4 regions of the Spongiibacter sp. IMCC21906 genome follow, and region 2 is predicted to be linked to each of the others. Evidence: predicted binding sites of a transcription regulator. Region 2 holds the regulator's gene; each other region holds the start of a gene.
The links. Region 2 encodes sigma-54, which starts transcription at its own class of promoters, with help from an activator protein. Its sites were predicted from a motif close to TGGCACANNNNTTGCNNT; they were not measured.

Region 1 (3,104 bases), 900 kb from region 2:
TACCCTGAGCAAAGGGTCGCTCGGTGGTGCGGCGAACATGGGCGTCGATATCGCGATCTGCATAGTCATTAATGACACAGCCCGCCGAACGCATTAGAAACGTCCCCAAACAAAAAATCAGCAATAAATGCCAGTCCGGAAACCCTTCAGCGGCAATCCACAGCGCCCACAGAGTCGGCCACAACACCAGATACGTCCCAATGGGACGAGACACTCGCATCAAGGCAAGATAATGGGGTAACTGGGCGCGCAAGATCTGGAATTGTGACTTCATGATATTTTTAAGGTTGAAAAGCAGAGTGGCAGTATAACGCTGCTGATGGCTTGAGCCAGAATCACGGCTGAAATGCAGGCAGAAAAATTTCGCTGACCATAATGGGCCGATCGCGCAAATCAAACCGAGATCGCCGTCCCCACAAGGCCTGCTCGTCACCGCCGACAATATCCTGTGACAACATAGCGACGGGCATTTGGCAAAACTGGTAGCCACCTCGGCGCATACTTCGCGTGTTAAACAGCAACGGCCCCAAGGGCCGGGAATCTAACTGCCGCAGCTGTCGCAGATCACCTACCAGCGACCGGGCAGGCATAACACTGCGGGCAAACACCCAAGGCTCGCCCCGCCCGCAAAGCAGGACTTCGCGAACCAGGCCCCACTCCCGCTCTCCCATCTCCAGCAACTCTCTCTCAGAGAAATGCGGCAAGGCCCAAGCCTGATTAAGCACCCTCACACTAAACTGCCCCGCCGATTTTTTGCGCAGCCGAGCCGTTAAGGAGCCAGTGTCTTCCAGCCAGGCACGCATGGGCAATGGCAGCTTGGTGGACAAAAAATGTCCGGCATCACGCCATTGCGGCTCGGTCGGCTGGCAGAATTTTGTCCGAAGGGTGTACAATCGCGAGCTTCCAATTGTTGGGAGTGGTCTGTAAAGCACGGCTTTTGGTAACACCAACCTGCACTTTATGTATCCCATCCCACAAGCTATTCGAGCGGATATTGGCAACAATATCGATTAAAACGAGGCGGCAGAATGCGTGATCCCCGGGCGACTTGCAAGCCTGCAGCGCCGGATTACAACCGCCAGTATCAAAGCAGAACTGTCAAAACGGAGAAAGGTACTCAACATGCGCAAGTGGGAATGTATCGTCTGTGGCTGGGTTTACGACGAAGAATTAGGCGATCCTGAGTCGGGGGTAGCACCGGGTACCGCATGGGAAGACGTTCCCGATGACTGGATGTGCCCAGATTGCGGCGTAGGCAAAGAAGATTTTGAAATGATTGAAATTAGCTAAACCCAAACAAACTCTGTGCCGAGCCGCCATCAGTGGCGGCTCCTGTTTTCCCTTTCCAGTTACACGTTCTTTGCCTCCTCTCTGCAACACTGTAAATTCACCCAAAAACTGCTCGCGTACTTAAAACCTACATTGCACTAGAAATAGGCATTGTCGCTATGTTCAAGCCCGAGACGCTGGATCCCGGATCGCTAAACGCGTCCGGGATGACAAAGCGCGGTAATCTTTTTTAGTCGTCCAAAAAGCCGGAACGGTGATAAGTCGAAAATTCCATTAAACTAAAGCAAAGGAGTTTTCTATGGGTAACAACGTCATCACGAAAATTACAGAAGCGCAGCAAAGAGAAGCTCAGCAAAGAAAGGCACTTGAGCGCCTGGAGAAATTCAGTCATTTTACCGACAGCAGTATTGGCATCCCCTTTACAAAGTTTCGACTTGGCGCAGACTCTGTAATTGGGGTGTTGCCGGTGGGGGGCGATATTGCGGGCCTGCTGTTATCGTCTTATGTGCTAGTCGAGGCACAACGTATAGGTGCCAGCAAGGAAGTGAAGCGGCAAATATTGCGCAATATGGTGATCGATTTTGCAGGTGGCCTGCTGCCAGTAGTGGGAGACGCCTTCGATGCTATTTTTAAGGCCAATACCCGCAATACCCATTTGCTAAAAAACTACCTGGAAGGACAGCTTGCAGTAGCGCCACCCCCAGCGCCTTTCCCTTGGAAAACCTTGGTCGTATTGTCTATTTTATTGGCACTGATTACGGCTGGAGCGATGCTACTTTTCTGACATCATGTAATGACAGTCACCAATGCCGAAACATAAATGGACTTTATTTATAAAGCACTCAAGGCAAACAGCTTATCAATAAAACTACATCACATTTGCCAGCGTCTTGAAATGTTCCTGCCAACAAGCTGCAGACTATTCCCACCGAGATAAGCAAGCGCTATGCTCTGAACAAGCCCTACAAATAATCACAATAACGCTGGAAAACCACTATGAGCTTTTATGAAAACCGCATTTTGCCAAGGATGATTGATACCCTGTGCAGTCAAAAAGCGGTAATGGAGATGCGCGAAAAAGTCGTGCCCAAAGCCTATGGCGTAGTGTTGGAAGTTGGCATGGGTAGCGGCATCAACCTTCCCCTCTACGATCCCGACAAAGTGGATTTTGTTTGGGGGCTAGAGCCGTCAGAAGGAATGCGCCGCAAAGCCCAAAAAAATCTCCAAAACGCCCCCGTTGAAGTCCGCTGGCTGGATTTACCGGGAGAAAGCATTCCGCTGGACGACAATAGCGTTGACACCGTGTTGCTCACCTACACCCTCTGCACCATTCCAGACTGGCACAAAGCCCTGGAACAAATGCACCGGGTACTGAAGCCAGATGGCGTTTTATTATTTTGTGAGCACGGCCAGTCTTGCGATCACGACGTCGAAAAATGGCAGCACCGCATCACCCCAATGTGGAAAAAACTGGCCGGTGGTTGTCATCTAAACCGGAATATTATCGAACTGATTGGCCGCGCCAATTTCAACGTCACCCGCTACGAAAATTGCTATATGACTGGCATGCCCCGTATTGCCAGCTATATGTATATTGGGGAGGCGCAAAAAGCCTAAACCTCAAACATACTGTCGCAAATCAAGGAGGATTTGCCATGCCTATACTGCTGCACTGGCCACAAGGGTTTCTGCTCGGTTTTTTACTCAGCCTCTCGACCGCAATTGCCGCCGACACCAATTCAAACCACGCGATACCAAGCAACACCGACTCGCCCCCACTGATGTTGGCCAATAGCTACCACAGCGCCATCGAC
Region 2 (3,104 bases):
AGGCTCAAAAATCAGCGGGGATCGCGTCGTCTATAGCGGCAAAAAACAAACCGTCGTTGCCGATGGCGGCAGCGCGGCAGAAAATGGCCGGGTCAAGATGACACTGCAACCACAAAACCCCGACGACAACGCTAACGCCGCAAGCAAAACCGGCACAACCAAGAAAAACGAGACTTCGGCCAAAACAAACAAGCCAAGCACCCCGCCCTCTAACAGTAACAAAGCGACCCCCTAATGCCGGTATTAAAAGCAAGCAACCTCGCCAAAGCCTACAAGGGTCGCCAAATTATTCGCGATGTCTCATTGAGTATTCGCAGCGGTGAAATCGTTGGGCTGCTAGGCCCCAATGGCGCGGGAAAAACCACCTGCTTTTATATGATTGTCGGCATCGTTAACGCCGACCAGGGCCACATTACTCTCGATGATAAAAATCTCACAGCAATGTCAGTACATGGTCGAGCAAAACACGGCCTGGGCTACCTACCGCAAGAAGCCTCAATATTTCGCAAGCTTAGCGTGGCCGATAACATTTTGGCCATTCTTGAAACCCGCAAAGACCTAAACCGCAAACAGCGAAAAGAAAAATTAGAAGCCTTGCTACAAGAGTTTCACATTACCCATATCCGCGACTCAAAAGGGATGACCCTGTCTGGGGGCGAACGCCGCCGAGTGGAAATTGCCAGAGCCCTGGCCACCGACCCCAGCTTTATTCTGCTTGATGAGCCCTTTGCCGGGGTAGACCCTATTTCGGTGAATGATATTCAACAAATCATCCGCCATCTGCAGGCACGAGGTATCGGCGTATTGATTACCGACCACAATGTTCGGGAAACCCTACAAATTTGTGAAAAAGCCTATATTGTTGGTGAAGGCCGTATCGTCGCCGAAGGCGATGCTAACACGGTGCTAAACAGCGAGATCGTGCGGGAAATTTACCTAGGTGACAAATTTACACTTTAAGCGCCATTAAAATTTTGATTCGGCACAGGTATTGCAGGCTCGAATAGAGGCGACTACACTCAAGGTACGCAAATACAGAATCATTTCCTGAATTGCGAGGGTATACCACCCGTTGGTAGAGTAGAAAATACTCGCGTTACCTTTTCATGTTGTAGAAGCCACTGCCTATGAAACAATCGCTCCAGCTCAAGGTTGGCCAGCAGCTGACCATGACACCACAGCTGCAACAAGCGATCCGTTTACTTCAGCTTTCTACCCTCGATTTGCAGCAAGAAATCCAATCTGCACTGGACTCGAACCCCTTACTGGAAATCAGTGAGGACGAAGGAGTAGACACCGAATCTCAGCAACAAAACACACCCTCTAAGCCAGAAACTGATTCGGCCGAAAAAACCAACACAGAAGCAAAAGAACCTACAGCCACAGCAGATAACGATGCCGACGACAGCTGGGCCGAGCGCAGTGACATTCCCGAAGACCTCCCAGTCGACAGCCAGTGGGATGACGTTTATCAAAGCAGCGGCAGTGGTAGCAGTACTCCCAGCGCCATAGACGACAGCGATTACAACAACGACTACCGCCACGGCAGCTCAGACTCTCTGCAAGACCACCTGCGGTGGCAGCTCAATGTCAGTCGCTTGTCCGAAGTCGACCGCCTTATTGCCGACGCCCTGATTGATGCCATTGATGAAAAGGGTCGCTTGACCCTATCTATAGAAGACTTAGTTGAAAGCTTTAACAACGAAGAAGCCGAAATTGAAGAAGTACGAGCCGTGCTTCATCTCATTCAAAATTTTGATCCACCTGGCGTTGGCGGCCAAGACCTACAAGAATGCCTGCTCATTCAGTTAAGGCAGCTCCACCACGACACCCCGTGGCGCGAAGAAGCCATGCTGATAGTCGGCCAATACATGGCCCAACTTGGCAATCGAGACTACAATCAAATCATGCGCCGCTGCCGCATTAAAGAAGAGCAGCTAAAAGACATTCTCAAGCTTATCCAAAGCCTCAACCCCACCCCCGGCGACGCCGTGGGTGCCAGCGAAACCGAATACGTCGTGCCTGACGTTTTTGTCAGTAAAAAAGAAGGCCGCTGGCTAGTTGAGCTCAACCCTGATATTGCCCCCAAGATTCAAATCAACGCCCAGTACGCCTCTATGGCCCGGCAGAGCAGTAACAGCAGCGATAACAACTATATTCGTGATAATTTGCAGGAAGCACGCTGGTTTATCAAAAGCCTGCAGAGTCGCAATGAAACATTGATGAAAGTGGCCAGCAAGATTGTTGAATATCAGCGTGGCTTTCTAGAGTATGGTGAAGAGGCCATGAAGCCATTGGTACTTCATGATATTGCCGAGGCAGTGGGTATGCATGAGTCAACGATCTCTCGCGTCACTACCCAAAAATACATGCATACGCCTAGAGGCATTTACGAACTGAAATTTTTCTTCTCCAGCCATGTCTCCACTGATACCGGCGGAGAATGCTCCTCGACAGCGATCCGAGCATTGATTAAAAAGCTAATCGCCGCGGAAAACCCCCGCAAACCACTCAGCGATAGCAAAATCACCGAGCTGTTAGGAGAACAAGGCATACAGGTGGCACGCCGAACCATTGCAAAATACCGAGAATCGCTAGTCATCCCCCCCTCCAACGAGCGGAAACGACTAGTTTAGTGGCCGTGATCTTACATCACGACCGTCACTTACGCGCCGGGAGGCGCTGGTTACTTACAGCGATGAAGGAGCAACAATATGCAAATAACTGTTAGTGGTCATCACGTAGACGTCACTCCAGCTCTCCGCGACTATGTCAATAACAAGCTCTCAAAACTTCAGAGGCATTTTGACAACATAACCAATAGCGACGTCACACTCTCTGTAGAAAAACTGATTCAAAAAGCCGAAGCCACGGTACACGTTGCCGGCGCGGATCTTTTTGCCACCAGTGAATCACAAGACATGTATGCCGCGATCGATAGCCTCACCGACAAACTGGACCGGCAACTCATAAAACACAAGGAAAAGAACCTGGTCCGTTAGGACTGGCAACCCTCCTCTTATTTAGCGAATATCATGAACTTCGATTCTATACTCAGCCAAGGACGTACCCATTGTGGTACGTCCGTTAACAGCAAAAAACGC
Region 3 (3,104 bases), 280 kb from region 2:
TTCACTCGGCGTTCGGTATTCGTTTGAACCCCTTCTTTTTCACCCCATACCGCACCAGGTAGATAGACATGGGCATAGTTAACCGTTTCGCAGTCCTGATAGCCGTCCTGAACAACCATAAACTCCAGCTTTTCCAAGGCCTTTTTAATACGTGGCTGATTGGGCATAGAGGTCAAGGGATTCGTTGCGACAATCCACAATGCCTTAATCTCGCCTGACTCTATCGCCGGAAAAATATCGGTTTGCTGCAAGCCCCGCTTGGCCGGGAAGAACCCCTCATCTATCCCCCAAAACTCGGCCACCTCTTTGCGATGCTCCGGCTTTTCCAACATGCGATAACCGGGAAGACCCGAGCAAGACGACCATTCTCGTGTGCCCATGGCATTGCACTGACCAGTAATCGACATACTGGTGCCGCCAGGAACACCAATATTGCCGGTAATCAAATTGAGGTTATTGATGCCGCAAACGCCATCCGTGCCGTGAGTACTTTGGTTAATCCCCATCGTCCAGATGCTCATGGCTGAAGGCGCTTTAGCGTAGATACGGGCAACATGCTTGATCATATCTGGGTCGATACCGCAGATTTTTGAGGCCGTTACGGGATCATACTTCTCGATCGTCGCTTTCAGCTCATCAAAACCATTGCAGTGCGCGTCAATATATTCTTGCTTCTGCAGGCCTTCTTTCAAAATTACATGGGCCAACGCATTAAGCAGTACCAGATCGGTACCCGGGGTAATGGGCAGATGGATATCTGCGAACTGGGCAAACATCGTTACCCTGGGATCCACCACAATCAGCGGGAATTTGCGCTTCTCTAAGGCTTCTTTCAAGCGCCAATAAATGATGGGATGCTGCTCGGGTAAATTGGACCCAAACGCCATTAAACAATGGGTATTTTCAAAATCGTCGTAGCAACCTGGGGGGCCATCTGCGCCAAAACTACGTTTGTAACCCGATACCGCTGAGGCCATACACAAGGTCGTATTGCCATCATAGTTATTGGTACCTATCACCCCTCGGACCAACTTCCCGAGGGTATAAAACTCCTCAGTTAGCAACTGACCAGTAGACACTACCGCGACGCTGTCTTGACCGTACTTTTGCTGAATGCGTTTAAACTCCGCAGCACTGTGGTCTATCGCTGTATCCCAGTCGACTTTTTGCAAAGGTTCATAAATCTTGTTTCGCATCATTGGCGCAACGCCCCGGCCGGGAGTTGCGCTCAGCTCGTGCTCAAAGATCCCCTTGATACAAAGCTTACCTTGGTTCACCGGGGCGTTGCCCTTGCCTCTACTGGCAACCGGCTTCCCCGATTCATTCAGACCAACCTCAATTGAACAGCCAGTAGAGCAATAACCGCACACAGCGTACTTCCAGTCGACGACTTTTTTATCGACGATAGTAATTGGTTTGCGTTTTTTGCGGCCAAATATCATGCAATGCCTCTCCCAAAGGGTGCACCAAAAAAGAACACCCCAAAAACCGTAACAACAGCAAAATCGCACCAAAATAGTGATTTATGGCACTTTTTTCGCTAGCTATGATTAGGAATTACAAGAACTGTGCCAAGCACAAGGAGAGGAGTTGCTCAGGCCACCAATAAAGTCTATCTTATTGATTAAATTGAAATTATATATCTTGTACGGTGGACAGATGTACCTCGACAAGCCAAAATTCAATACTTGTCCAGACAGGCAGGGAAAGGGCTTAACACTACCCCCAGCAACGTGATTCGAGGGCAATAAAAAAAGGGGCCATTAGGCCCCTTAGTTCACCGTTAAATTAACGATTATTTGCTTTCTTTCACCGTCACTACACGGCGGTTTTTAGCGCGGCCTTCCGCAGTGGCGTTAGTCGCAACAGGGCGGCTTTCACCATAACCAACAGCACTCAAGCGGCTAGCGGCAATACCAAAATCATTGATTAAGGCATTTCTTACCGCACTAGCACGACGCTGGGATAAGTTCTTGTTGTAAGACTCACCACCCGTACTATCGGCATGCCCCTCAATAACGGCTTTCACATTGCCATGCTCGTTGAGGAAGTCAGCAACACGTTTCAGCTCATCTTTGTACTGTGGCTTCAGCACCGCAGAATCAAAGTCAAAGTTCACTTCAACTTTCAAGCTTTCGGTTGTAGTCAACTTAAGCGCACAGCCATTGCGATCCACTGAGGCACCCGCTTCAGTACCAGGACATTTGTCCTTGTAATCCGCAACGCCATCACCATCGCTGTCCAAAGCACAACCATCAGTGCCAACAACCACACCCGCAGGTGTATTAGGGCAACGATCAGCGCTATCGACTACGCCATCACCATCGCTATCACTAGGTGTAGCTTCTTGCATTGGCGCAGCAGTCTCAGTGCCACCAAAGGCATAGCTAATACCAAGCGACACAACACCATTGCGTGTTTCGTTGTCAGTGCCATACAGGTAACGGGCATCACCACGTAGCGACCAATGTTCGCTAAGGGCATAACGAATACCACCACCCGCATTTAGCTGAGTGTAAACGTCATTATGAAGTGCTTCATAATTAGCTTCAGCATGAGCTATACCAAAAGCCAAGTATGGCGTTACCCGGCTACCAGGTGTTTTGAAGTACCGCAGAACATCTAATCCACCTGAAGCGACTTCCGCATCGCGTCTATCATTGCCGCGATAGTTATCAGCATCAGAATACATGGCTCGAAATTCGATACCCCACTCGCTATTAAGCTCTTTCTCAATACCAAAGAGTGCCGTAGCTTCTTCGTCTAAATCCTGGCTATGGTCAAATACTTGATAACCAATTGCCGGGTTCAAATACCATTTACCTACTTTCTCAGCGTGTACTGCCGAGCTCATACAGGCAGCCCCTAAAAATAAGGCGCAAATTGAACGCTTTTCCATAATCTTCCCCTTTGGCCAATGTTGTTCAAGCTTTGAAATATATTGCAATGTAGTGTTGCACTACTGCTTTCTACACTATCACGTCAATTTTAGATTGCACGTATTGAAATCCGTATTTTTACCAACTGTATCACAGCACTAAGGCGCGTACTTATTGTCCCCAGACGGCCAAAAACCCACTCGATATCTCAATGCGACATAGCAT
Region 4 (3,104 bases), 1.1 Mb from region 2:
AATGAAGGTACCCAGCGTTGCCAAGGGCAAATTTGCACCGGGAATCGCGTTGACCTGGCCCGCTGCGCCGTATTTGCCCTTACGAGCACCCAGCAGCAGTACACCAGCAAGTGCGGCAGAAGCACCACACAGGTGAACTACACCAGAACCCGCAAAGTCAGAGAATCCAGCCGCGTCAAGGAAACCGCCGCCCCACTTCCACATACCTTGCAGCGGGTAGATAACACCTGTCATTACCACCGCAAAAGCGAGGAAAGTCCAAAGCTTCATACGCTCAGCAACCGCACCAGATACAATGGACATTGCCGTTGCAACGAACACCACCTGGAAGAAGAAGTCTGATGAGCCTGAGTAGTAGATATCGCCATTAGACGCGAGTACTTCTTCTACGCTAGCGTCGGCAATACTGTTGCCAAACCAGCCGTCAGGCAAAAAGCCACCCGCACTGCCACCATACATGATGGTGTAACCCATCAGCAGGTACATAGTACAAGCGATCGCAAACAGCGCGACGTTTTTAGTCAGAATTTCAGTTGTGTTCTTAGCCCGAACAAGGCCGGACTCCAGCATGGCAAAACCTGCCGCCATCCACATTACGAACGCACCACAGACCAAGAAGTAGAATGTGTCCAGGGCGTATTTGACTTGTATGATGTCTTCCATCACATGCCCTCCAAAGGGAGTTTGTTACAGAATATTTTTGTTAGAGCGAAAGCTCGACAACTCAATAATTTAGATTGCGTCTTCGCCAGTTTCACCAGTACGAATACGAACAACCTGTTCCAGCGGGGCAACAAAGATCTTGCCATCACCAATTTTGCCGGTGTTGGCAGACTTGCTAATCGCCTCAATGGTTGAGTCAACGCTACCGTCAGCGACCGCCACTTCAATTTTCACTTTGGGAAGAAAGTCCACGACGTACTCTGCACCTCGGTACAGCTCGGTGTGACCTTTCTGACGACCAAAACCTTTTACTTCTGTCACGGTGATGCCCTGAACACCGATATCAGACAGTGCTTCACGCACATCGTCGAGTTTGAAGGGCTTAATAACAGCCGTAATCAATTTCATCGGATATCTCCTATCAATGTGCGTCAACCACACATGTGAAATTGCTTATTAAAATTGGCTGGCGACCCAAAAGGGTCACCAGCCCCTGAAATTACATTGAGATAGGCAGGCTGTAAGAAACAACAAACTTCAGATCGTCATCGTTGTCTTCATCCATCATCTGGCTAAATGTGAACGCCAAATTGTCGTTGTAAGCATACGAAACGTCGAAGTGTGCATAGTTTGCATCTTCGTTGTTGTTCTCAGTACCGCCAAGCAAGAAAGAGAAGCTGCCAACGTCATAACCTAATGTGTAATAGTTATAACCCTGTGCACCCGCAATATTGTCATAAATGGTCAAGCTGACAGGCCCCACACCCAAACCAAGAATGACTTCACTCAGGTCACCATAGGTGTCGCCGTTGTCGACAAAGCCCGCGCTAGAACCGGGGTAGACATAGTTCCAAACACTCAAGTCGATACTAACTGGGCCCGCTTCAGTGGCGAAACCAGCATAGTAGTCAACTTCTTGGCCGTTAGTATCATCGCCGCTAGAACCCCAAACACCGGCATAGAAGCCAGCTTCGCTAATCGTGATATCACCAGAAACAGCAGGAGAGCCGTCGCTGAGATCAAAACCACGCCACAAATACAAACTGGCTACACTGGCACTCGCAGACACATCAACAGCAGACGCTGGAGCAGCAACCAAGGTCATTGACGCAGCCGCTACGCTAGCTGCAAGAAGGTTTTTTACGTTTTTCATGTCTTAAGTCTCCACTTAGGTTTGTAAGAGAGTGATCACACACAATCTTGTCGTTGTAATAGCATTTTCGATGCCAACATTATTTTTATAATTAAAATTCAATGACTTATGCATTAATTGCTATTCGTTTAAACGACTTTTACAAAGCTCAAAGAGCACATTAAGGGTGCATTTAATGTGGCCGCACAACTTAGGTGCATTTTTTTATAGCTTTAAAGGGGAATGCATCAAAACTAAGCAGCCTGCTCCGAGTAGACATGGAGGCAGAAAGGGAATGAAAACCAAAATGGTATAATTTCACAATTTAAAACAAGTGCTTAGTGAAACTTTCTGTGTCGCAACGTAGACGCTCTTGCAAGCGCCCCCGTAAATCGCACCACGATAGAACCACTGCACCGATGCGCACCACTCAAGCAGAATGGGCTAAGGGCATCACAATCTTTTAGCACCAAAATAGAATGGCATCAGTATGACTGGGCAGAAATGGAGCAGGCCCAGAGCTGGGCCTGCTGAAAAGATTTATTTTGCGTTTTCTAAAACTTTAACCCGGCGCTCCAAGGCCTCTAGGCGCTGCAATAGCGAGCGATTTTCTTTGGCTGATGATTGACTAGCCGCAGGGGACTGCATCATCAATGAATCAATCATGACGGCTCCGCTACTCCCTGGCTCACCGGACAAGCCCACGCTGCCTGATAAACCGGCCTCACCTCCTGAAACCCATTGACGGTTTCCCGCCAAGGTTTTCTTGGTAATGTAGTGACCACCACCGCCCTCACCGCTGCTGCCACCTCGGCCACCCGCACCGCCTTTCCCAGGCTCTGCACTGACCTTGACTCGCTGTGATACATCGATCGGCTCCAGATCACTGCCAAGCACTCTATACAAAATGGTGATTTCGCCACCGCTGCCACCTACGCCGCCATCACCGCCGTCGCCGCCATCGCCACCGCGCTCGCCGGCACAATCATCGTTATTATCAGCGCCATTACCGCCGCTGCCACCGTTACCCCCGTTTCCGCCATCAGCGAGAATATTGAGGCTACCCAGCGACTCGATTCCCAGTTGCAAGCGCATCGACACACCATCTGTGCCCGGCGCCCCATGGGCACCACCTTGGCCGTTTAACTGGTTTTTGCAATTATTAGCAGACACCCCACTGATGCCAGATTCGCCAACACTGCCACGACCATCAATAACAACATTGTCACCAATGACAGCCGTTTTAGCTTGAACTCGCCATGCCGCGATTCCCTCAGCAAAACGAATATGGGCGGCATCACCGATTTCC

Region 1: a site for sigma-54 is predicted at 1,350-1,367, ahead of IMCC21906_RS01685 (DUF4112 domain-containing protein). Genes of this name have one in related genera too.
Region 3: a site for sigma-54 is predicted at 1,557-1,574, ahead of IMCC21906_RS07080 (molybdopterin oxidoreductase family protein). Genes of this name have one in related genera too.
Region 4: a site for sigma-54 is predicted at 1,875-1,892, ahead of IMCC21906_RS00915 (TorF family putative porin). Genes of this name have one in related genera too.

Annotation. Positions count from the first base shown of each region.
Region 1 covers NZ_CP011477.1:372,281-375,384, forward strand. Annotated here, with positions in the region: gene ubiA (4-hydroxybenzoate octaprenyltransferase) at 1-274, opposite strand, end outside; gene IMCC21906_RS01675 (chorismate lyase) at 336-827, opposite strand; partial or broken gene rd (rubredoxin) at 1,123-1,287, shown strand; gene IMCC21906_RS01685 (DUF4112 domain-containing protein) at 1,589-2,074, shown strand; gene IMCC21906_RS01690 (class I SAM-dependent methyltransferase) at 2,287-2,907, shown strand; gene IMCC21906_RS01695 (DNA ligase) at 2,946-3,104, shown strand, end outside.
Region 2 covers NZ_CP011477.1:1,267,910-1,271,013, reverse strand. Annotated here, with positions in the region: gene lptA (lipopolysaccharide transport periplasmic protein LptA) at 1-235, shown strand, start outside; gene lptB (LPS export ABC transporter ATP-binding protein) at 235-960, shown strand; gene IMCC21906_RS05795 (RNA polymerase factor sigma-54) at 1,128-2,636, shown strand; gene hpf (ribosome hibernation-promoting factor, HPF/YfiA family) at 2,715-3,002, shown strand; gene IMCC21906_RS05785 (PTS sugar transporter subunit IIA) at 3,036-3,104, shown strand, end outside.
Region 3 covers NZ_CP011477.1:1,547,622-1,550,725, reverse strand. Annotated here, with positions in the region: gene IMCC21906_RS07080 (molybdopterin oxidoreductase family protein) at 1-1,442, opposite strand, end outside; gene IMCC21906_RS07075 (OmpA family protein) at 1,796-2,899, opposite strand.
Region 4 covers NZ_CP011477.1:209,600-212,703, forward strand. Annotated here, with positions in the region: gene IMCC21906_RS00905 (ammonium transporter) at 1-663, opposite strand, end outside; gene glnK (P-II family nitrogen regulator) at 733-1,071, opposite strand; gene IMCC21906_RS00915 (TorF family putative porin) at 1,163-1,816, opposite strand; gene IMCC21906_RS00920 (hypothetical protein) at 2,336-3,104, opposite strand, start outside.